Regions from separate parts of the Halobacillus sp. K22 genome, predicted to be linked through region 2. Evidence: riboswitches for the same ligand, from Rfam matches in the RefSeq annotation. Region 2 holds a riboswitch; each other region holds the start of a gene.
The links. Region 2 has a riboswitch for thiamine pyrophosphate ahead of tenA (thiaminase II). Riboswitches for the same ligand answer to the same signal wherever they lie in the genome.
Positions count from the first base shown of each region.

Region 1: linked by a shared signal. The riboswitch ahead of thiT (energy-coupled thiamine transporter ThiT) and the one ahead of tenA (thiaminase II) in region 2 are both predicted to bind thiamine pyrophosphate.
Region 3: linked by a shared signal. The riboswitch ahead of ACTWPM_RS00240 (thiamine phosphate synthase) and the one ahead of tenA (thiaminase II) in region 2 are both predicted to bind thiamine pyrophosphate.

Region 1 is NZ_JBQQCN010000003.1:103,140-111,457, reverse strand. Features, by position in the region: gene ACTWPM_RS03615 (MFS transporter) at 1-250, opposite strand, end outside; gene ACTWPM_RS03610 (DUF2087 domain-containing protein) at 323-907, opposite strand; gene ACTWPM_RS03605 (hypothetical protein) at 1,053-1,253, opposite strand; gene ACTWPM_RS03600 (DUF4181 domain-containing protein) at 1,292-1,693, opposite strand; gene ACTWPM_RS03595 (DUF1028 domain-containing protein) at 2,707-3,579, opposite strand; gene ACTWPM_RS03590 (general stress protein) at 3,725-4,075, shown strand; gene ACTWPM_RS03585 (phospholipase D family protein) at 4,117-5,565, opposite strand; gene thiT (energy-coupled thiamine transporter ThiT) at 5,693-6,259, opposite strand; TPP riboswitch at 6,342-6,440, opposite strand; gene ACTWPM_RS03575 (alpha/beta hydrolase) at 6,533-7,285, opposite strand; gene ACTWPM_RS03570 (SDR family oxidoreductase) at 7,343-8,182, opposite strand.
Region 2 is NZ_JBQQCN010000017.1:53,706-62,023, forward strand. Features, by position in the region: gene ACTWPM_RS13100 (pyridoxal-phosphate dependent enzyme) at 631-1,605, shown strand; gene ACTWPM_RS13105 (PucR family transcriptional regulator) at 1,622-3,292, shown strand; gene ACTWPM_RS13110 (DUF3221 domain-containing protein) at 3,329-3,856, opposite strand; TPP riboswitch at 3,952-4,062, shown strand; gene thiW (energy coupling factor transporter S component ThiW) at 4,139-4,627, shown strand; TPP riboswitch at 4,633-4,740, shown strand; gene tenA (thiaminase II) at 4,789-5,478, shown strand; gene thiD (bifunctional hydroxymethylpyrimidine kinase/phosphomethylpyrimidine kinase) at 5,475-6,287, shown strand; gene thiM (hydroxyethylthiazole kinase) at 6,278-7,048, shown strand; gene thiE (thiamine phosphate synthase) at 7,052-7,669, shown strand.
Region 3 is NZ_JBQQCN010000001.1:42,600-50,917, reverse strand. Features, by position in the region: gene ACTWPM_RS00245 (sodium:calcium antiporter) at 51-1,013, opposite strand; TPP riboswitch at 1,370-1,467, shown strand; gene ACTWPM_RS00240 (thiamine phosphate synthase) at 1,747-2,364, shown strand; gene thiO (glycine oxidase ThiO) at 2,357-3,490, shown strand; gene thiS (sulfur carrier protein ThiS) at 3,487-3,690, shown strand; gene ACTWPM_RS00225 (thiazole synthase) at 3,695-4,462, shown strand; gene ACTWPM_RS00220 (thiazole biosynthesis adenylyltransferase ThiF) at 4,459-5,484, shown strand; gene ACTWPM_RS00215 (hypothetical protein) at 6,158-6,463, shown strand; gene ACTWPM_RS00210 (VOC family protein) at 6,574-6,990, shown strand; gene ACTWPM_RS00205 (DUF2515 domain-containing protein) at 7,086-8,228, opposite strand; gene ACTWPM_RS00200 (hypothetical protein) at 8,268-8,318, shown strand, end outside.

The sequences.
Region 1 (8,318 bases), on a different contig from region 2:
CAAATGGGATTCGAAGCAGGTCAGCGGCTATCATAAGCTTCTGTGGAGCGATTCGATCGGAGGCTCTTCCACCGAGCGGTGAAAGGAAAAGATAAGGAAGAATCCGCAGGCCCAGTGCGGTTCCTACTGCGATCCCTGACCCGGTAATCTGCAGAATAAGAGTCAACACGGCGACCTGACTGAACCTATCCCCCAGTCCATTAATAATTCCGGAATAAAATAAATAGCGGTACGAACGGTTTACTAACATATTGAACCTCCACAAAAATTAAATTAGATTGTCATCTAATTAGATGGATAAAAAAAGAGACCTGGGTCATCTTTAGACGATGACAGGCCACATTTCCTCTGGATTCAGTTCATAACGATTATTCTCCCTGTACATAAAGTGATGCATAATCCATTCTCTTCGTAACGTAGCATAGTCTTCAAAGAAAGTCTTAATGTATTCATTCACTTCTTTTTCTTCATAGGTTCTTCCCCGTTGAAATGCTTTAGCATAGTAGGCAAGAATAACGACCCGTTTTTTTAGCTGACTTGGCAGCTGCTTAAGCTTTCCATCTACAGTAATGAAGTTCTGGAGAATCTGACGCTCTTCTTTCTCTGTTACCTGCCACTCTTTATCCGCCTTCACTTTTTCATCTCCTATTCGCGTCACAGCTTCAGCCATGAATGTAAGTTTCTTTTCATCCAGATAAAAGTAAATCGTGTTTTTATCGCGACGGGAATAGACCATTCCCGTATCCCTTAATTTCTTTAAGTGATGAGTAATCGTCGGCGGCCGAAGTCCTAGTTTTCCTGCGATGGCCTGACCATGAAGCGGTCCCTGTCTAAGCAGAGCAATAATCCTTAATCGGGTCGGATCCCCTGCAGCTTTATGAAAAGCTACCATTTTATCTAACTGCATCATAAAACTCCCTTTCAATCTAATTAGTTATTCATCTAATTAGATGGTAATGAAATTAATGTGTAAAGTCAACCTAGATTTTCTTTATGTAACCATAAAAAAATCAGCTTAGACATATCTAAGCTGACACTATATAGCTTTGTTGTTATTTATATTTTTCATCTAATCTTTCTTTCCAGCGAACCAGAATGACTATAATAAGCACAATCATTACTACGACGATCAAAGTTCGCAGCATGTGGTAATCTTCAAACAGACCCACATAGGAAAGCAACAGGGTGATTCCAATAATCACACCCGCTGCCACCAGAATGCTTCCATACACTTTATCTCTTTGATCATTCATTTACGAACCTCAATTTCTTTACATTTTGAATAATTTCTCTAGCTAAACCAGAGTACTACACCTAGAAAAGCTATAAAAAATAGTGCGATTTCCACCAGAGATACTTTATAATTCTGCCAGTTAGATGAGAACTTCCATTCTGCGAAGGTCTGAAAGCCAAGTAGGACTACTGTAAATACGGCTAACATTACTGATATAGCAAAGGGTTTATTTATAGTCCACGGCATCGATGCGAGGATTAGGATAATAAATAAACCACGAAGCCTTGAGTCCCCTTTTTTATGAAACTCATTAATATGATTATAGGAAAACCATTTCTTTTTATCTGCCCCTAATAGGTATCTCAAAATAATCGGTATACCTATTAGAGGAACGATAATTACTGCCATAATAATAAAAAAATCCAGGCCAAAACCATAATTCACTACATCGCTTCCCATTCAAATCAACTCCGAAGTCAACAAATTACCTCTACTATGTGTTAAGTGGAAGGACAAAAAGACCCAATGATTATTCATTGGGTCTTCAATTTTTCTTTTCTAAACTGTGGTGTTATGCATCACTTATCTTTACGGTCCTCTTCAAATGTTCCCCAATCGTAGCCTGACTTGCCCCAGCTGATTAGAAACATAGCTTGCGCTGCAATCATCAGGAGTACAATGACTAAACCCATCCTGAAAACCACCTTTATTAAAGTGACATGATATTCTTGATTAACCTCAATTTAACATATTTAACCAATTAATTGAATAGAAATGCACCTCTTATTAAAGACTCATTACGATAGGGCCGGACAGTTGAAGACTCAAATTCGAGATATTTTGTGAGAAGAAAGGTCCTGCGGGGGACGATATATAGTTTTCTGAAAATACAGGAAAGCACCTGGCTGATCATCAAAGGGTCGCCTTTTTCAACGATCCCCTTTCTTCCATCTATGCAGGTGAAAAAGCTGGTATATAAGCATTTGCGAGAGGTTTAGGCTGTGTCCTTGCCTTCCTGGAGAGGGGGCCGTTAATTAGATATCGCTGGGTTGGTGAGGAAATGATGAGACTCCCATGGGAGAAGAAACTAGGTGAGATCCCGCAGGGAGTGAAACGAGTGAGGAAGCTCCTGGTAAAAGGAGGATCGACTAAGGTCGCCACGTCCTGTGGCAACGTCGATCGCCCCCACATCGTGTAGGGCCATAGGAAAGTGTTCAAATGTGGAATCGCCCCGTTAGACACGACCAGCATAAGCCGACCATCAAAAGGATGGCGGTTTTTCCATTCGTTGATGAGCGGCTTATGTCTCGAGTGTCTGGGTGATGGAACAAGACGAGTTAGTTCCCCACCAACCCTTTTCCAACTAGAGTAACGGGCCCATTTATCTCGAAACTGAGTCTTACAGTAACGGGAGCTTATCTACAAGAAGCAATAAGATGATTGGATGCTCTCTTTTTATAAGAGATTCGTCCCTATTTCTGGTTTTTCATAAACGCAAGGACTTTCTGATCGATCCAGCCTCTTTCCTGTTCCCTGCCTTCAAAGTTTTCCGTATGCAAATAAGCTGTTAGAGCATCGTACAATTCAGAGTCGGGCAAATCGACGGTTTGCGTGTAATTTAAGCGGTGAAGATGAGCATTAATATCCGCTTTCACTTCCCCTTCAATCGGCAACCTATGCTCCTCAAGCGTTTCTCCGAAATAGAGCTGCTGCAGTTGATAAATGCGCACTAGCTCCTGGATAGGCTCAGGATGATCATCGACGCGAAGATCGACAAAAACGTCACTTAATCCGCCGTACCCGCCTTTATCCTTGACCACATAAATGGCAGCCGACTGCTTCCCACGGCTGTCTCCTCCAGCTTCCTGTGCAGCTTTTAATCCTTCCAACAAGCGCTCAGCCAGGGAACCTGAAGCTTCTTCAAAAGCACGACCCATGTGGGTGACTGTTTCTTCGTTAACCAGAATATTTCCCTGGGCCGCATAATGTTCCCCTGTAATGCCTCCTGCCCAGTCGTAACACTGCTGGCCTGTGAATGTTGCGGTATTTCCTTTTGCATCTACTACGCCTACCTGGCGATCTTCTGAAAATTCATCTTCAGCTGTTAGTTTCTCAATAACTTCATTCGCAGAATAACCTTCTTCAAGAAGTGCGAGTCCATTCGGCCCGTAGGACGGGTTAGCAAAAGCCTGGGTAGCAATAGCTCCCACTCCTGCTTTGGCCCACGGGACCACCGAACCTACTCCTAGAAACTTCGACTGTACAGCCACTCCTAACTCTCCCGTCTTCGGATCATGTCCGGCGATGGAAAAGGTGGCAATAATATTAGATTTATTTATATGCATATTTTTCCCTCCATTCCGTACTCTTTCGACCCCTGCCCTGATAATTCCTTCTTAAAAAAATTTGAGAACATTCCTATGTTTCTATAATAAATCAACGGGTATTACTACTACTGTACATCATTATAGAAAAGAGGAGCTGAGACTAATGAAACCAATGATTCGTGAATATAGCAATGATGAAAAATTAATGACAGACGTTAAAAAATTACAAGATAATGGTATCCATCCAAAAGATATTTACATTCTTTCCCATGATGACGACCGTACTAATCGTATTGCTAATAATGTGGATGCAAATACGATCGGGTTTTCCGAGCAGGATTTCACCAATATCATCAGCAACATTTTCAGTAAGCAAGGGGACGAATTAAGAACAAAACTTCAGGAAATGGGCTTTTCAGAAACTGAAGCTGAAGAATATGAAGAAGATATGGATGAAGGTAAAGTTCTTCTTATCCTGACCGATCAGGAGAAATCTTCAGGTATTTTAGACTAAATAAAAGTAAAAAGCTCACTGATGCTGTCAGTGAGCTTTTTTTAATAGGTAGTAAACCAGGTCCATTTTTGCAAATGATAGGTAATGTAGCGAACAAGAGTTAGATTCCCTTGATATTCCTCATAATCCGCTGTGTAATTCCCGCTCTCATTACTCCAAATCCGTTCAAAATACTGATCTACTTCTTGAAAAATATCCTCGTCTGAATTTCCTTTAATAACTACATCCGCTTCCAGATTCAAATTCGCCAGGTTACGCCGGGTGTAATTCGCAGAACCGCCGATGATTACACTATCGCTGCCTTTATTAATATACAGCATTTTTGTATGGTACTGTTCAATATTTACATCATACCACCGTAAGTTAATGTTGTTATTTCCAAGCCGCTCCATTTCCGCTGCTACCGGTAAATTAGGAAGCCCTGGCTTCTCGTGGCCAAAGGATTTTTTGTTCGGGTCCATGACAATATTAACCGTCGCGCCACGGTCTGCCGCCCTGTCCAGAAGGTCGATGATATTTCGGTCCGACAAGTAATATATGCCGAGCCATACTTCATCGCCATCTCCCGCTTTTTTCAATTCTTTTTGTATCGAGCGATAGATTTTTCCTTCCGTTACAAACTGTGCGCTCAAATTACCCTCCTGCTTCTCCCAGGAGCGGTTTTCATACTCAGGGAAATCGGCTTCTCCAGAATAATTAACTACTGCTTCCTCTGCCTCTAAGATATCTTTAATAATTGGCCCTTCCATTTTGAACGCTGCGTTTTCGTGGTAGCCGCTGGCATCATGAGGATTAGCTGTTGAAACCATGGCGGCATCCTCCGTAACAAGCAGCTTTCTATGGTTGGCTTTAATATTTAACAATTTTAAATAGGACCGGAGGGTAACATCGGGAGCCTCTATAGCCAGAGGATTACCGATCCAGCCTTCACCGTCTGTACCTGTCCAGGAAAAAAACAAACGCCAGATGCTGGAGTAGACAGGATTGGAATCTCGCAGCTGATTCAGGTTGGTTAACACAACATCGACTCCCGCATCCTCCAAACGGCGGATGGTCTCAGACTCATAGGACCCATAAATCGTGTTAATCTGATCGGTAATAAACACAACTTTAAGATCAGGAACTTCTTCTTTCTGCCGAACAATCGCATTTACCAGATTTTCTGAGATCGCAGGAAAGTCGTTCTTTCCATTCGTATAACCATTAAATAAAAACATATCTGCGACAATAAAGTCATCAGCTTCAGCGATCGTGTTGTTTAACTCTTGAAAGATTTGCCGATCGTACACCGTTTCCCCTGATTCATTTTCGTAAGTCAGATCATAAAAGAATTCGATATCATCCATGGAATGGACATCTCCCTGATAAGAAACTCCCTCAGGAAGTGCCTTCCAGGATGTATGATAACCGATCGTAATTGAAAGAATAGTTATAAATGCCAATATAATCCAAAAGACCTTGCTTTTATGTAATTTCTTTAGTTTTTTCACATTTTACCCCCCCTTTTTTAAACACTTTACAGTTTAGCCCTAATCCTTTTGGCTCAAACCTGGTAAATAATAGGTTAATACACCTAAAAAACCCTGACTAGAGAGAGGGACTCTAGTCAGGGTTTCATTATCTGATAATTAACTTTGGACGCTTAACAAATAGTAAACTGACCACCAGGGCGCTCAGGATAAATGCAGGCAGCATATAACCACCGTTATAGAGCAGGGAATATAACCAAACCGGCTGCCCTTCTGGTGCAAACTTCCCGTAAAATATGATACCGGCAATAAAGTGGCCAATAAATCTAAGGGAGCTGCCAATGAGACAGCCGAGAGCTATCCACATGACTAACGACTTTTTATGATTCTCTTTTATCGAATGCCATAGCGGTTTGGCTACCACTCCAGCAAGGCCGATGACGGCAAAAGCCAATATATAGTCGATAATGGTTTGAACGGGGGTAATGATTATGGCTCCAGTCAGGATTTGATAGAAGCCCAGTAACAATCCGGTTAACACTCCGCCTCTCACACCCCAGCGGAAGGCCATAATAAAGACCGGCACCATAGCGAATGATATTGATCCGCCCTGAGCCCACAGCTTAAAGGATAAAAACGGAATTATATCGAGCAAGATGGCAAGTGCTGAGAAAATCGCCACCTCTACCATAAATAGTACTCTTCTGTTTTGCATTGTATCCTCTCCTTTTAAAGACACAAAAAAAGCAATGCCAAAAGGGAAGCTTCCTGATGGAGGATTCCCGACTGCATTGCACCATCAAAAAAGCCGCCATCCCTGCGTCAGTATTAACTGACAGGTTCTAAGGGTCTGAACATCGTTCACTCTCAGCCGGAAGGCTCCCCTTGAAGGCTTTATACCGTTACTTTTCTTGATATATTCCATATTATAGTAGATTTACTTTTAAGTTTCAACTAATCTGTCTTAGCGCCCCTGAAAGTCGGAGAGTTATCCCATTGTCTTTGCATACATTTCAAAGAATTCAAGACTTCTCTCTATAATTAGATCCTGGTCGTGATCAAGCGTAGCCACATGGTAGCTATTTTCTAAATGAACAATTTCTTTGTGCTCTGAAAAAACGGAATCAAAGATCATCTCTGAGTTATGAGGTGGAACCACATGGTCTTCATCCGAAACAAATATTAAAATCGGACAATGCACACCTGAAAGACCTTCTTCAACCCGGGTCATTAAGGTAAGCAGCTGATTTACTGAACTTACAGGCGTTCTCTCATAAGCCAGTTCTTCCACTTCCGGATTTTTAATATCGGAACCAATGGCATCTATAAAACGCTCTTCCATGGCGACTGTTCCTTCCATTGCCGGGATTTTTATAGCCGCATTAATAGGAATGACGCCTTTAATATCTGGAAATTTTTCAGCGATATGAAGAGCTAATGTACCCCCCATGGATAAACCGACCACAAAAATCATGTCGCAGCGTTCTTTCAGCCAATGATAGCCATCTTCTACGGACTCGATCCAGTCCTCATAGGTCGTGGTTTCCATATCTTCAGGTGTAGTTCCGTGGCCTTTTAATCGCGGACCGAAAACGGTATATCCTTCCCTAGCATAAGCTTCCGCCAGCGGCCTCATGCTTTGAGTGGTTCCAGTAAATCCATGAGAAATGAGGATACCTACTTCATTACCTTCGAAGCGGATTTCCTCTGCTCCTTTTAATATAATTGGTTGTTCTGCCATGACCGATCTCCCCTTTCATTTCCTTCTGTACTGTTACCCATATTTTGGATTACGAAACTAGGAGGATCGTATTTGACTCAGAATCAGCTTTTCAAGCCATGACCAGGGAAGAATCCTTTTCAAGGCAATATTTAACCGGACACCGGGGCCAATCGGATACCGAAGTCTGGATAGGCTGTCCTTATCAGCCAGCTTAGTCATTAACCGGGACACATCGCCAGGGTCACTCCGTTTCCCCTGCTGCATAGCTTTCCAAAGATCTTTCATATAATCGGCGTATGGTGATTCAGGGTTGTGGGTCTCCTCAGGAAGCTCCATTCCAGATGACCAAATATTCGTTTGGTAGGATCCAGGCTCAATGAGAGCCACATCGACTCCAAATGGTTTCATTTCGAGCCGCAGACTCTCGGAAAACCCTTCAAGTGCATGTTTGGATGCAACATAGGCGGATAATCCCGGAAAGCCGATTAAACCACTCACACTACTGACATTCATGATCTTTCCGCTTTTCTGGCGTCTCATAATTGGCAGGACGGCTTGTGTTACGCGAATTACACCAAATACGTTTGTTTCAAATTGACGTCGGTACGCTTCGATAGGAACTTGTTCAACAAATCCACCCAAAGCATAACCGGCGTTGTTGACTAATATATCAATGCGTTCAGCCTGCTGCACTCGATTCTCGAATTCAAATAATGAGAAAGAATCGGTCACATCAAGCGGCCAAATTTCAATTCGGCGAGTGATTTCTTCGTCTATATCTCCTGAAAAAAATGCCTTGGCTTTATCCATATTTCTCATTGTGGCTATCACGTGAAATCCTTTTTCAGCGCACTTTACGGCGGTTTGAAAACCAAAGCCGCTAGAAGCACCCGTAATTAATACCGTTTTTTTCATTCAATCGCCTCCTAATCAGCGTCTGTTTAAAATTCGATAAAACGATCATTTTCCCCTTTTTTTAATGGCCATGTTAAAGTTTATTGCTGATTTTCATAAGACCCTTATTGCGCAATCGGGCCGTATAGTTGAAGAC
Region 2 (8,318 bases):
GTGGTGAGCTTCCTCAGGCTTAGCCTTCCGGGATCTCACCGATCATGTTCATCCCGCAGGAGTCTTCGCCGTTCCCTTCCGCCCCTTTGCGATTATTGAGAGCTCAAAAGTTTTTGCATAAACGCCTTCCAATGAACAAGGACCATCTATAATTCCCACTGGTCTTTACGTGTGTTTAATTGTAGAAACCCAGTTATATAAGCATTTGAGGCAAATGCAGCATGGCTTCTTTCTCTTATAGCAGGGTCCGTTCACTAGATATCGTGGGGCGGCGGAGGAAACGAGGAGACTCCCGCGGGAGAAGGAGCTAGGCGAGACCCCACAAGGAGTGGTAACGACTGAGGAGGCTAGCCAGTTCCCCCGCAGGAAAGCGAGTTGTTTCCGTAGCCGCCCCCACCCTTTTTTTGGCAATGGACCCGAGTTATCTCGAAACTGAGTCTTCCACAAACGGGAGCTTATCTTTAACATGTAACTCGGGGATTTATTCAAAGAAAAATGTGGATTATTGTTTTTTCCTGACAGACTCTTTTATGAGAGGCTTACTATCAACTATAATAAGAATTACCAACAAAAAATATCAGAAAAATCAGAATCGCAGTCTCATATATTAAGAAAAAGGGGGACGGGCTGGTGGAGCATCCATTATTGCCGTTTAGAGAGGTCTGGAAAGCAAAGAAACGTATAAGAGAGGTAATTAATGGTCCAACGCCTTTAATTTATTCTGAGCACCTCTCCCATCATGTAGGCGCACATATCTATTTAAAGCTTGAGCACCTTCATCCCACCGGATCATTTAAGCTGAGGGGAGCTGCGAACAAAATCCTCTCTCTAACACAGGAGGAAAAAGAAAAAGGAGTCGCTACTTTTTCTACGGGAAACCATGGAATTGCTGTCTCTTATGTGGCCGGACAATCTAACATTCCATGTATCGTCTGTATATCCAATCGTGTCCCCGCTGCTAAAGTAGATCGTTTGAAGCGCCTGGGAGCTCAAGTAGAGGTGGTTGGAGAAAGTCAGGATGATGCTGAAGCCCGCTGCTATGAACTTCAGAGAGAGGCCGGTATGACCGTGATCAAACCTTTTGATGATCAGGAAGTAATCGCAGGTCAAGGAACCATTGGACTTGAAATTATGGAGCAGTGTCCGGAGGTGGATCAGGCGATTATCCCTTTATCAGGGGGAGGGTTACTATCAGGTATTGGTGCTTCTTTAAAGGCTATTGACTCTGCTATTCAAATCACCGGGGTATCGATGGAAAAATCAGCGGTTATGTATGAGAGTTTGTTAAAGGGCGAGCCGGTCACCCTTAAAGAAGAAGACACGCTTGCAGATAGTCTGCTTGGCGGTCTTGGTCCTAATAATGAGTACACCTTTCCATTAACACAGACTTTTTTAGACGAAGCAAAATTGGTTTCTGAAGAATCGATCGGTAACGGGATCTTATTCATGCTGACCCACCATAAAATGGCGGTGGAAGGCGCTGCAGCAGCAGGGATCGGCTGGCTGCTTAACGAAAAGACTTCGACGGGTAGCCATGTCGTGCTGGTTGTCAGCGGAAACAACATCGACCAACACACCATCAATCACTTAATTAAGAATCAATAGGGCAGGAGTGAGGCGAATGGGAGTAACAGTGGAAGATGTGCTGCAGTTACCTATCTTTAAAGAGGCAAAGGTTTTAACTAAGACCACAGATAAACCCGTACAATGGATATCCGTGATCGAGACCCCCGTTGAAAATTTTGTGAGGAACAATGAATTTGTACTGAGCACCGGGGTGGGATGTGGAGAAGATATACCGAAGCTTGAGGAATATGTAAAGGATGTTATTCGTGCAGACGCTTCAGCTCTCGCTTTTGCTACCGGACGATATCTTTACAAAATACCAGACCGTATTCTGCGATTAGCTGAGGAACACGATTTTATCATCATGGAAATACCATGGGAGGTGAGGTTCGGAGATATTCTGCAGGATGTTCTTCGTTTAATAAGTGAAGAAAAGCAGACCGGGCAGCAGCGGGCCGAAACCATCCGCCAGGAATTAATTAATTGTGTATTGAACGGCAAAGGATTGCAGGAAATTACTACGATTCTTTATGAAAACACTCACATTCCTGCTGCTATCAGTGATCATAATAAACAAATCAGGGCTAATCAGCAGTTCGACCGTTATTTTCTAGACGTGTTGAACGGAAAAGAAAACGAAGCATTTCAATTGGTATCTCCAGAGCCTTTTAGCGATCATCCATTAGTCCATTACATTGAAAAATATGAGATTGGTCCACATTTTTGCTATCAGCTGACGATCCTTTCGAATTACAAAAAGCAAGGATATCTGTTGTTTAAGCCAGAGGATGACCATGAATTGACATGGGTGGATTTATCGATTTTAGAGCATACACTTACGGCCTGCGCTTTATATTTTGTGAAAGAAAACGCCATTGAAATGACCGAAATCCGGTTGAAGGATAACTTTCTGCTTGAACTTGCCAAAACTGAAGTCGATATCGATAAGTCGCTGCTGGCGAAAGCCCACCTCCTTGGTTATGACTTAGAGAAGCCGTATGCGTGTCTGGTAGGAGATATTCGTTTTAAAAAACAGATTGATGGACCCGTAGGTTCAGAGGAGCATTCAGTCCAATCTTCGTCCATGCACAGCCGGAACTACTATATTCAAAAGGAAGTGACACATGCGGGGGATATGCTGAAGCGGCAGACGATGACCACGTTTGATGAAGGGGAAGTTATTGTTTATATAGAGGCGGATTCCAAGACATACCCGGAGACGGCTAATCAATTTCTGGATCTCGTGGAGCGGCGCCTTCACGAATTACTTGCCGGTATTACGATCTCCTGGGGAATTTCCTGCCATAAAGACGGTCTGTATACCTTCCACCAGAGCTATGAAGAAGCGGCTACCGCTTTAAATATCGGACGTCAAAAACATGAAGACGGAGATCGTACTTTTTTCAGTGATACCCGTATGAACCGCTTGTTAATGGCTCTTTCACACGAAAAGGAAATTGAATATATTGTCCATAATACGTTGGAAAAACTGATTGAATATGATCAACGAAGACAGACGGACTTAATTCATACGTTCATTGTTTATAACAAATACAACAGTAACGTAAGCCAGACAGCACGTGCCTTAAATCTGCACCGCCAGTCATTGCTGCATCGCTTAAGGAATATTGAACACTTAACAGGGCTTTCTTTATTGGATGCAGATGACCTTTTCCTCCTGGAGCTCAGTGTACGTTTATGGATGTTGAAGAAAATTGAAAAATGAGCGCTCCTTCTGCAGAGGAGCCGCTCATTTTATTCGTTATCGATCAGCAACCATTGTTTCTATTTCCTCGTTACTAGAATCAAGTCTAGTTAGTTGGACCTCCCATTTATCTTCTTCTTCACGATACAAAATCAGCTTTACGGCTAACAGTTTGTCACCCTGGATTTCCATTAAAGCTTTTGACAGAGCCTCGGGAGCTTCCATGTCTGCGCCCTCTACTTGGCTCATTTCAAGAACCGTCACCTGCTCTGCTTCAGCCTGAGTGGGGAAGGATTCACGAACTCCACCTTTCACCCACACTTCTACTTGTTTACCTACCCAGCGGTCTTTAGGAGCATCGGAGACCCACATTGCATTAGGATTGCTGTCTGAATCAGAATCCAGGGGAGCCACCACTAGAATTTGGTCCTCTTTCTGTTCCATAACAAATCCGGTAATTTCAGGAGGAGACGGGTTTTCTTGCTCTGGTGGTTCTTTAGGTTGACTATCGGAATTAGAAGTTGGTGCAGCTGCACACCCGGTCAGAATCATAGTTATAATAAACATGCATGCCAAAGCTCTCATAAACTTGCCTGCCTTTCTATTATTTTTTGAATAAATTACCATGACATCTATCAATAACTTTGTTATAGTAAAAAACAACCAAGTGAATCTATGATTATAACTACTAGGGGAGCCTGAATGGGCTGAGAGGAAAGCAAAGAAGCATTCCGACTCTTAACGAACCTGATCTGGTTAACACCAGCGGAGGGAAGTAGTCTACTATTTATTAGACATTACCCTTATAAGTCAGGTCCTTCCCGGGATCTGGCTTTTTGTTTTTCCCCTACGGAAGGGAGGACAGACATGAACAAAACGAGATTACTAACGACAATGGCTGCATTCATTGCGATTGGAACACTTGGTGCCCAGCTGCTCTGGTTTCCAGCAGGAGTTGCAAAGGCTTATCCAGTCCAGCATGCAGTAAATGTGATGGCAGCTGTGACACTTGGTCCATTACCGGCTGTAACCATAGCTTTTATGATCGGTTTATTACGCCTCCTCCTCGGATTAGGTACACTGCTCGCGTTTCCTGGAGGAATGATCGGTGCTTTTCTTGCGGGTATTTTATACAAATGGGTTCAAAATAGAATGGCAGCAGTTGCCGGTGAAGTGCTTGGTACAGGAGTCATTGGAGCCTTATTCGCTGTTCCTTATGCAAATATACTGATGGGCAGCTCGTCTGGAGCTCTGGTATTTCTACCATCCTTCTTGGTCAGCAGCATATCAGGTGCCATGATAGGATGGATCATCGTTTCAAGAGTTAAATTGGAAAAATATATCTTACAACCATAATACACGGAAACTACTAGGGGCGCGAGTGTTCGCTGAGATAAGGAAATAAATTCCTTGGTCCCTTACCACCTGATCTGGATCATGCCAGCGGAGGGAAGTAGTAAGCAGCCTCACCCCCTTCCCCCCCTTAGTAGCTTCCGAATAAATCAGGAGGCATTTTCATGTCATTTACAGAACAGTTAAGACAAGAAAACCACGATATTTTCGAAAGAATTTTTCACCATCCATTTGTTGAAGGAATTGGAAATGGTCGTCTTCCCTCAGAATCTATAGCTCACTATATAAAAGCAGATTACGAGTATTTAAATGCGTTTATGCACATTTATGGAATTGCGATTTCCAAGTCCACTGAACGTGAAGATATTCAATACTTTAACGAACAGGTCAATTTCATCCTTCATAGTGAAGTGCACCCCCATCATAATTTGTGCGAGTATATCGGCATTCGGTATGAAGATCTTCAGGGTTATCCGCTTCCTCCAACCGCTGATCATTATGTGAAACATATGATGTACCATGCTCAAATGGGAGGTCTTGGTGAAATTATTGCCGCACTCCTTCCTTGTCCCTGGACTTATTTAGAAATAGGAAGATATTTGATGGAGGAGTATGAGCCTGACAAAGATCATCCTTTTTATCCCTGGATAAAATTCTATGCCGAAAGCGAGATGCAAATTCTCACGGATCATTTACGAAGCCGGCTGGATCATTTTGCTGAACAGGCTTCAGAAAAAGAACTCAGCCGTATAAGGGATGCGTATCGGAAAAGCTGTCAGCTGGAATGGTCTTTTTGGGAAATGGCTTATACCTGTGAAGGATGGATTGAAGGAAAGGCGGTGGATGTTAAATGAACCACGTTCCATGCGCATTGACTATTGCGGGCACAGATCCAAGCGGAGGAGCAGGTATCCAGGCTGATTTAAAGACATTCCAGGAATTAAAATGCTACGGGATGTCTGTGATCACATCTGCCGTTGCTCAAAACACCACAGGTGTAAAGGACATTCACCACCTCCCTATTGAATTCCTGGAAAAACAACTTCAGTCGATTTCTGAGGATATGCCAGTTCATGCTTTAAAAACAGGAATGGTCGCTCAAAAAGATATGATGAAAGCAATAGCTAATTGGATTCCGGAGACCAACGCTTTATATGTAATGGATCCCGTTATGATTTCTCAAAGTGGTGATTCCTTAAGTGAAGAAGAATCAAGGGAAGTATTACGAAATCATCTGCTTCCTTTGACGACTTTAGTAACCCCCAACATCCCGGAAGCGGAAGAGATAACTGGGAATAGAATTGAAACTGAGGAAGATATGAAAGAGGCGGCTGAAGCTATCGTCAAGAATTTCGGAGCAGGTGCAGCCTTAGTGAAAGGCGGACACAGGGAAGGGTCAGCCATTGATTTTTTATTTGATGGAAATGAGATCCACACCTTCGAGTCAGCTCGCATTAATACAAAAAACACTCACGGGACCGGCTGCACGTACTCCGCAGCGATTACTGCCTACCTGGCACAGGGCCTCTCGTTAGTTGAAGCTGTAAAACAAGCTAAATATTTTGTAACGGAAGCGATTCGGTATTCCTTCGACCTTGGGCATGGAAGCGGGCCGACCAATCATTTTGCTACTCGTGAGGAGGTTTCTAACAAATGGATGTAAATATCATTAAGGAAGTACGGCAAAAGCAGCCGCTGATTCACCATATTACGAACCAGGTGGTCATGAACTTCAGCGCAAACGGTTTACTTGCTTTTGGTGGTTCACCCATCATGGCACATGCCAGAGAAGAGGTTCAGGATGTAACACGTCTGGCTGATGGGGTCCTTCTTAATATAGGAACGTTAACAGAAAACCAGGTAAGCGCTATGATTTTAGCGGGGCAGGCAGCTAATGAGGCAGGTGTCCCTGTGGTAGTGGACCCAGTTGGTGCAGCTGCCACTAAGTACCGCTCGAAAAGCATTCAAACCATTTTACAAAATGTGAACCCTTCTGTAATTAAAGGAAATGCTGGAGAGCTTGCTCATTTAATTGGAGAAGAAGTAGAGACAAAAGGGGTAGAATCGACGGGTACTGGAAACGAAAAATTAATTGCGGAGAGAGTTGCACAAACCTATGAGACCACTGCTGTTGTCACCGGAAAGATTGACGTAGTATCTGATGGGTCGGAAACCCGGACTAATTCAACAGGAGACCCTCTTTTAGCGAAAGTGACGGGTACAGGCTGCCTGCTCGGTTCTATTCTTGCTGCAAGCTTGTCTGCAAGTGGATTTAGTGTAACTAACATCCATACAGCTCTGGAATTTTTCGGAGCGGCAGCTGAACACGCAGCTTCACAGGAAACAGTACAGGGACCAGGAACATTTGCTTCTCATTTTCTCGATGCATTAGCCATGGACCCTGAACAATTGGGGGAGAGATGATCAGTGACTTTATCTAAGCAGTTAAGAAAGTATCTGGTGATGGGAAGTCAGGACACAGACAGGGATCCTGCAGCTGTCCTGGAAGAGGCCATCCAAGCAGGGATAACCGCTTTTCAATATAGAGAAAAGGGAAGAGGATCACTTGAAGGAGATGCTAAGCTTGAGCTTGGCAGAAAACTCAGAAGTCTTTGCCGGGAGAAAGGGATCCTCTTCATAGTCAATGATGACTTAGACATGGTTGAACCGCTAGAGGCAGACGGGATTCATGTAGGCCAGGAAGACATAAGTGTCGAAGTTATAAGGTCGCAATTTCCAGACAAAATCCTTGGGCTGTCGGTTTCAACAGAGCAGGAAGTAGCCCAAAGTTCATTAGATAAGGTCGACTATCTCGGAGCTGGTCCTGTCTTTCAAACGAGCACGAAGGAAGACGCTAAGCCTGTCGTTGGAACCGACTGGATTAAGCAGCTAAAAGAGGCCTACCCTGATTTACCGGTCGTTGGTATCGGAGGGATCAACACGGAAAATGCTTTTTCGGTCATAGAAGCAGGAGCGTCCGGGGTAGCGGTTGTTTCAGCCATAACACGTGCCGAATCAATAGCTGAAGCCGTGAAACGGTTATAACGAAACTATGATTGCGGTGTCTTTTATGGATTCTGAGCAACGTGATTAACAACGCACACTTATTCCACAATCGGGCCGGATTGTGGAAGACTTAGTTTCGAGATAAGTTGGGGCCGTCACGATATGAGGAGCGGGTTGGTGGGGAAATAACTCGTCTTGTTCCATCACCCAGACACTCGAGTCATAAGCCGCTCATCAACGGATGGGAAAACCGCCATCCTTTTGATGAGCGGCTTATGCTGGTCGTGTCTATCGGGGTGATTCCACATTTGAACATTTTCCTATGGGGGGACGGTGAGCTTCCTCGCTCGTTTCACTCCCTGCGGGATCTCATCTAGTCCCTTCTCCCGTTCTTACACTCATGATCGATGGAGTCCTAAGACAATGCCTAAACGATATGGGGTGCTATCCAGCTCCAGCACCTAGCGTCTAGTGAGACTTCCCTCGCTTCTGTACGATAAGGCAACATCGAATCGCTGCGCTCTTCGTGTTTTCTTTATCTCCGTCAGCTCAGTCCAGTCCATACGCCGCTGCCCAAGGTGCTTCCGCTTTTAACCGGGGAGTCTTGCCTTTTCCCCATCAACCCAGCCACGGGAGAATAACGGACCCTGCTAGAAGAGAGAAGGATCTCCTTCTTAACTGATCTTAA
Region 3 (8,318 bases), on a different contig from region 2:
GAAGCCTGTTTTTTTAAATTCTTATATTTGGATCTATCAAAGTCTCTATACTAAAACAATACATAAGAAGCGACAAAGTAAATGAGGGTCATCAAAAGAGAAGGCGCCACATAACGCCAGTGACTGGTCATATTAGCCGGTCGTAAAAGCAGGAAGATCATAATCAAAGTCATAACGACCCCAAGACTTGCAATGAAAATATGAGAAGCTTGCACAGAGGAGAGGATAGCTCCTTCTCTATATAACAAGTCGGTCAAAGCTAACAGTTGGATATTAAATAAGTTGCTTCCCAGTATAGAACCAATTGCCATATTATAATTGGCCAATCTGAAGGCAGCGTACACAGCTACTAGCTCAGGCAGGGAAGTAGATGCTGCTATTAAAAAACTCCCGACAAAGCTTGCATCAAGTCCTGAGGCTTCAGCCATCCGGTCACCTGAAATCGATAAGGCACTACCAGAAATGAAAACAATGACTGACGCAATAATAAAGCCGATAACTGCTGCTCGCAGCGAGTAATCTTTAGTCAGTCCTTCCACTTCTTGATCGGACTCTCCTCCAGATATAAATTTCATACTGAAGATATAAAGCATTACGATAACGATCATCTCAATACCCACTCCAAAAATCTCGATGGAACCGGGCATCCAAAGTGAAAAAATAATTATAAGAAGGAAAAATAACCCGATAGAAGCCGACGGAATATTTTCCTTATTATTCACTTTTTGAAATAATCGTTGTCTTCTATAGATGATATCCATACTCGCAAGGATGAGAAGATTAAATACATTACTCCCCAGCATATTTCCCACCGCTATATCTGGATTGTCAATATAGACAGCTGTTAAACTTGTTGTTAATTCTGGGAGTGAAGTAGCTCCAGCAATTAAAAATGTACCTACAGCAGCTCCGCTTAAGGAAGATTTCTTGCTAATGACGTCTCCGAATTGGTTGAGGTATACAGCACTAACCACCACGATAGCTGCAGCAAGGATGAATATAAAGTAAATCATAGCGTTCTCCTTTCCGCCAGAACATAAAAAAGACCCTGGCACAAAAAATAAATTGTACCAAGGTCTTGCGTACTAAGCAGAACTTAGCCCAATGAACCAGGTATTAAAAATACCGTATTGACGGTTCACCAGCCGATATCCGGTCGCTACTCCCCTTGTTACTATTAATATAGCTTGAGCAGAACAAAGAGTCAAAGATTAAGTGTTTTCACAATGAAAAATTAATAAATCATAATTCTTCCAATGATTCTCTTTACTCATCACATCTTTAGAAGCATATTTTTTCTATGTGAAACCTGTATAATATTGGAATTTATAAAGAGCGATGTTATACTGAATTTAAATAAATATTAAATAAGCTCTACTAGGGGTGCCTTCGGGCTGAGACAATTACATTTGAACCCTAGAACCTGATCTGGACGATACCAGCGTAGGAAAGTAGAGGGTATAGCATATGTACTTACAAATTATTGCTATAGAACCGCTTCCCTATGGGGGAGCGGTTTTTTTATGCAGGAGCTGGTAAATTTTCTTTTTAAGTTAAGTTCCGAGTCTGAAAAATTAACTTTGTGCCCCTGCCACGTGAGGGGGCACGGCAAGCGAATTCATTTATGTTCACCGTAAACTAATATCTCAATAATAAGTGTTAAACCATTCGGCCCTATATCGTCACTAACCCAAAATAAAAATCGACAATAATGAACAGAGACTAAGGAAAAGGAAGTGTGATGGTGTGACTCGTGAACTTCATATACTTTCCAATGGAAAAAAAGAGTTAGCAGAATTCTTCCACATGGCCCAGTTGATCCAATCAGCTGCCACGGTCATTCACCTTCGTGAAAAGCATCGTTCAGAAAAAGAAATAGAGGAGTGGCTCTCCACTCTTATCCAACATGGAATACCATTGACAAAAATTATTGTGAATTCTTATTACCAGGCAGCGGGGAGGTGGGGAGCAGGAGGAGTACAGCTGCCCGGAGACGCACCCTCTCCGGGAACGGTGAAAAGCCTCTATCCTGACCTTAGAGTCGGCTGTTCGATACATGGGTTGGAAGAGGGGATCCAAAAAGAGCAGGAAGGTGCTGATTATCTTCTCTTTGGTAATATCTATCAGACACAGAGCAAGGAAGGGCTTGGGGGGAAGGGTGTGAAATCGTTAGAAGTATTAACAGAAGCGATTTCGATACCAGTGATAGCAATTGGAGGAATTCAACTGTCGAATTTGAGAAAAGTGCTTCAAACCAATGTATCAGGAGTAGCAGTTATGTCTTCCATTTGTGAAGCGCACGACCCAGAGCTAACAGCCTCAAGGTTTCAAGCAAGCATTCAAAGGAGTGGATATTATGCCTAAGAAATACGATACGGTTATTCTTGGTGGAGGGATCATAGGCTGTTCCACAGCTTTCTATCTATCGAAGAAAGGGCAGCGGGTTTTGGTCCTGGAAAAAGGCAGCATAGGAAACCAAGCTTCCAGTGCAGCTGCAGGAATGCTAGGAGTCCAAGCGGAAATGGATGAGGACAGCCCTATGTTCGAACTAGCGCGCACCAGTCGAGGGATGTTTTCGGAGTTATCAGTAGAATTAAAAGATATAACTGGAATCGACATTGGGCTTTTACAAAAGGGAATGATGAAATTGGCTTTTACAGAAGCACAGTTGGATCGTTATCAGGAAATTGCGGCGAATCAAATGAAAAAAGGAGAAAAAGCATTATGTAAAAATAAAGAGGAATTACTCGAATTGGAACCATGCCTAACTGATTCGGTAGTTGGAGGTATGTTGTTTCCTGAAGAAGGGCACGTGTCCGCTCCTGATCTTACTCAAGCCTTTGCACGTGCAGCAGCTGTAAACGGAGTGACTTTTCGTGAATCTACGGATGTGTACAAATTAATGCGCAAACAAAATCAAGTGATAGGGGCAGCTACAGACGGGGGAGCTTTTTATGCAGATGCCGTTATAGTGGCTGCAGGTGCATGGAGTCAGCGTTTCTTATCTGAGGAAGGACAGGCACTGTATCCTGTAAAGGGAGAAGCACTAGCCGTTAAAACTAAGAGACCACTACTAAATAAAACCATTTTTACGGATGACTGCTATCTTGTCCCTAAAAAAGGCGGGGAAATTATTATTGGAGCGACGACTACTCCTTATACATTTGACAAGCGGGTAACCATAGAGGGAATAGAAGGCTTGATCCAAAAAGCCAAACGACTCCTGCCTTTATTAGGGGGAGCAGAAATTGAGCGCATGTGGGCTGGAACAAGACCTATGACTAGAGACGAACTGCCGGTTCTGGGAAAGCATCCAGAGTGGGAAGGCTTATACTTTAGTACAGGGCATTATCGTAACGGAATATTATTAAGTCCAGTTACTGGGAAACTGTTAGCAGATCTTATTACAGGAGAATCGAATCTTATTACGGATATTTCAGCTTTTTCTCCTGCTCGTTTTCAAAACCATAGGGAGGTGGCTTCGGTATGAAACTAGTTATTAATGGTGATGAAATGAGGGTACCGGATGACGTGAAGAACGTGGAGCAGTTATTATTGCATTTCAAATTAAATAATAAGGCTGCGATTGTCGAGCGAAATCAAGCTATTGTGGAAAAATCGTTATACGCTGAGGAAGCTATAATGAATGAAGACCGAATTGAAATTGTTCATTTTGTAGGAGGAGGATGAGGAAATGTTAACCATAGCTAATCGTAATTTTAATTCAAGGTTGTTGCTGGGTACCGGAAAATATCCTGATTATACCACTCAAAAGCAAGCAGTAGAAATTTCAGAAGCCGAAATCTTAACCTTTTCCGTTCGCCGGATGAATATCTTTGAAGCAGATCAGCCCAATTTCTTAGAAATGATTGATACGGATCAGTACACGCTCCTTCCCAACACGGCAGGAGCAAAAACGGCAGAGGAAGCAGTAAGAACCGCCAAACTTGCTAAAGCATCTGGATTATGCGATATGATAAAGGTAGAAGTTATTGGCGATGAGCGTACTTTGCTTCCTGATCCAATTGAAACGTTGAGAGCTTCTGAGATACTATTGGAAGAAGGCTTTATTGTGTTACCTTATACTTCGGATGATGTTATGCTCGCAAGAAGGCTCCAAGACTTAGGTGTTCATGCAGTGATGCCAGGGGCTTCGCCTATTGGTTCTGGCCAAGGAATTCTCAACCCGTTAAACTTACAATTAATTATAGAGCAGTCAGTAGTTCCGGTTATTGTGGATGCGGGTATAGGTTCACCTGCAGATGCAGCACAGGCGATGGAAATTGGAGCTGACGGTGTTTTACTCAATACGGCTGTGTCTCAAGCGGAGGACCCTGTAAAAATGGCCCTGGCGATGAAGCTCTCTATCGAGGGAGGCCGATTAGGTTATGAATCTGGGAGAATACCTAAGAAAACTTACGCGACAGCAAGCAGTCCTATGGAAGGAATGAGCATTGGTTGAAGGAAAGATATTCTAGACAAGTCTTATTTTCACCTATAGGTGAAAATGGACAGCGTAAACTAAGTGAAAAGCATGTGCTCTTGATTGGAGCAGGAGCTTTAGGGACAAGTAATGCTGAAATGCTAGTTCGTGCAGGTATTGGAAAAATAACGGTAGTCGATCGCGATTATGTCGAATGGAGCAATCTGCAGCGTCAACAGTTGTTCACAGAGAAGGATGCGGCTGAGCGTATTCCAAAAGCAGTAGCTGCAGCTGAGCGATTGAAGGAAGTAAATTCAGAAATTGATATATCAGGTAAGATTATGGATGTTTCGATTTATGAAATTCCTGAACTGGTGGAAGGAGTAGACGTAATTATTGATGCTACCGATAATTTTGAAACCAGAATGCTTCTTAATGATACTTCCCAAAAATATCAAATCCCTTGGATTTATGGAGCCTGCACTGGCAGTTACGGCCTCTCATATACGGTAGTTCCTGGCCAAACGCCATGTTTTTCATGTTTATTAGGCTCTGTTCCCTTAGGAGGGGAAACGTGTGATACCGTTGGGATTATCAGTCCAGCTGTTCAAATTGTCGCTGCCTATCAAAGTACGGAAGCATTGAAACTTCTAGTAGAAGATTTTAAATCCCTTAGAAAAAACCTGTTTTTCTTCGATATTTGGAGAAACCAACAGTCAACCATTAAGGTGGAAAAATTAAAAAAAGAGGATTGTCCTTCGTGCGGTCAGGCAGCCACTTATCCTAATCTCGACCCAGTAAACTTATCTAGAACCGCAGTGTTGTGCGGACGGGACACAGTACAAATCCGTCCAGCAAACAAGAAAAGTAGAAATCTGAATGACCTGTCCGATAGGCTTCAAGACATTGAAGATGGGAAAGTAGAAGCTAATTCATTTCTTGTGAATCTTACGATAGAAGACCGACGGCTGGTGGCTTTTCAGGACGGACGAGTGCTCGTCCATGGTACGAAAGATGTAATCGAAGCTAAATCCCTTTATAACCGCTATATTGGAGGCTGACCTTAATTTTTTAAAGAACGCTCTCTTACATGGAGAGCGTTTTTTATTGAACAGAGAGAAGGATTATTAAGTCTGGAAATAGAAAATAAGATTATAGTTGGGAAATGAGCTCAAAAAGGTAACCAATCCTGTCGACTAATATCGTAAAGTTTGTTTCAATAATTTGAGCAAAAGTTTCTGACTAAAGAGCAGTAAAGAAACACTCTGAAGCAATAAGCAATATAATTTTAGAGGTCACTCCACTGAATAGATCCAGCGATGTACTATCTTATCAGAGAATATACCTGACTTAAATGTGATGGATAGTTCACTGAATCACCTCTTGTTGTTCGCTGCACCTCTTAGGATTTAAGCTTCTCAGCAAAAGCCCCGATTCGTTCAAATAAATGAAGCGCAAAAGCACTCTAATACTTGCATGGGATCTTTTCTACTCTACTTTCTTTTCACTTAGCGACCGTTTAGTGTTTCAACTCCTATTTCTCCAGGAAAAAGGAACGAGCCCCTTTCACAGAATGGAGATCAGAAAATTAAGGTTAACCTTTAAACGCAAACAATAAAGATATAGGTTTGATGAGTGCTCTTTAATGTTTTTTGATGAAGTTATAAGAATTATACCGGAAGTATGAAAATAAAGAGTTAACTATAGCCTAAAGGGTTGGACAGGTGGTCAAAAATGCCCAAATGGAAACAAATGAGGGATATATTTCTAAAGGAGGAAGTCTATTCAGTAGAGAAAAAAGGGGTGGCAATTCTAGGCATTGTAATCATTGCGCTCTTACATTCGTTTACAGAAACTACATTAGATGAGAGCGTAGCAATTATTATAGCAGCCTCACTGATGAGTGGTTATTCCATTATGAAAATGAGACGAAAGGAAAGAAGATTCGAGTTTTCAGTAGTTTTTATTCTAAGTCTGTTACTACTTGCCTGGGGGTTTTACACGATCTTAGGGGCAATAATTTCTGGCTTCTCCTATTAAATAAGAACAGCGTAAATCAATTCTATATGTTTAAAGATTTTAGCCAAGAGGCTTTATCCATTTATTTTATCTTTTATACAATATAAGAAAAGTTAGGGGAGATCCCAAATATGGCAAGGAATCTACTCAGGGTTGGCACGGTCTATCTGCCTGTTCAACAGGTAGATGAAGCGGCAGAATGGTATGTAGATAAATTGGATGCGCATGTGACGTATAAGGATGAAAACAAAGCCATTGTTAATATGGCGAATCTGAGTTTCTTTCTAATAAAAGCAAAGGAAAAAGAAACAGCCAATTTTATTGACGAGGCTGGGGAAGAGTGTTTTTCTTTGACCTTTGAAGTGAATGGCGTTGAGGAGCTTGAAGTACTTTATAACGAATTGGCTGCTCTTGGAGTTCAAGTGGGACCATTTGAAAACAGAGGCCATGCAGGCAAAAACTTTATTTTTTACGATGCAGACGGAAACATGTTTGATGTATGGAGTGAATTGAGTTCGGTATTTAAAGAAAAGTTTGATATTGGTTGAATAGAAAATGAAAACATCCCTTCAAGCTATGGAAGGGATGTTTTCATTTTCTATTCAGTTAGGATGTTCATATAATTTAAATTGAAATCACTTTTCTAATTCTGGGAATGACGTTGAGTGAAAAAATTTTTTGCAAAAACCGCTATCTCAAGCTTTTCGATCGTATTCCAATAATGATTCAGTACATTTTCCTCTTTAGGGTTTATTTTTTTCTTAACTAGTGCAAACATGGCCATATCCTTGAACCAATCTCCCTCTTCCGCAGAAGAATGAATCCAATCTTTCCAAGCATCTTCCAGGTTAGGACTGTATATGCGCGGGCTGTTTTTATTCAAATCAACTGGCGTATGAGGGAGCATTTGATTAGGACCGGGGGCTGTATTTTTCACCTTAGTAAATAAAAGAGGCCAATAATCATGACGAGAGCCCGTATGAGGATACTGCTCTGTCCAAGTGATGATTTGATTCAGACGGCTTTTTATGGAATAAAGATCGAGATAAAGTTTTTTTCCTAATAGAATGCGATCTTCTAATGAAGAGAAATGGTGGACGGTGCCTCCTATTAAGTTTGTTTTTTTAATCCCTGGAGTTTGATAAGGAATTAAAATATGATTCAAGTCAAATACATCCTGAAGTCTAAATAATACTGTGTCTAGTACATTTTTTTGATACTGCTCATTGCGGATTACCCTGCTCTCAATATAATTCTGTTCGTTTACAATTAGAGCTGTTGTCAGCAGCGAACTTGAGTGGTTATTCCAGAAGTGCATCCAAAAAGATTCCATAAACGGGGATACATTTAAATGAGGCAGTAAGTGGAACAAAGGAATATTTTTTTTCTTGCTCGCCTCGTAAAGCAATAACTGAGGATAGGCATCTTGAAATATGAGCCAGTTTCCTCTTTCAAGAAAAAGATAAAAATCAATTTGTTCTTTAGGGGTAAGCAGTCTGGGCAAAAATTCTCCTTTTAAATCCGTCATATTCCAACCTGCATTTCTAGAAACCAAATGTGCTAATAAAGCCCAGTGGACCTCTGGATGGAAGGTGAAATATTCCTGGTAAGCCGTGGTTCTCGTAACATTGTTCCTGTTTTTAGTTTTTGTTTGATCACGGATGTCTAAGATAAGTCTGCTTTCTTCTGTAGTAGGGATAGATGTAGGGTTTTCTTTTAGTTTATTTTTCAATTCTGCCTTTAATAATGAGTACTGATTACGATTAGTTATCCACTTTCTTAACAAGAACTTCAACCTCCTTTAGCAGAATGTATGTAGCGGCTTATTAAACTCCTTAAAGAACAGCAGACAATGGATGGATCATGGGATTATCCT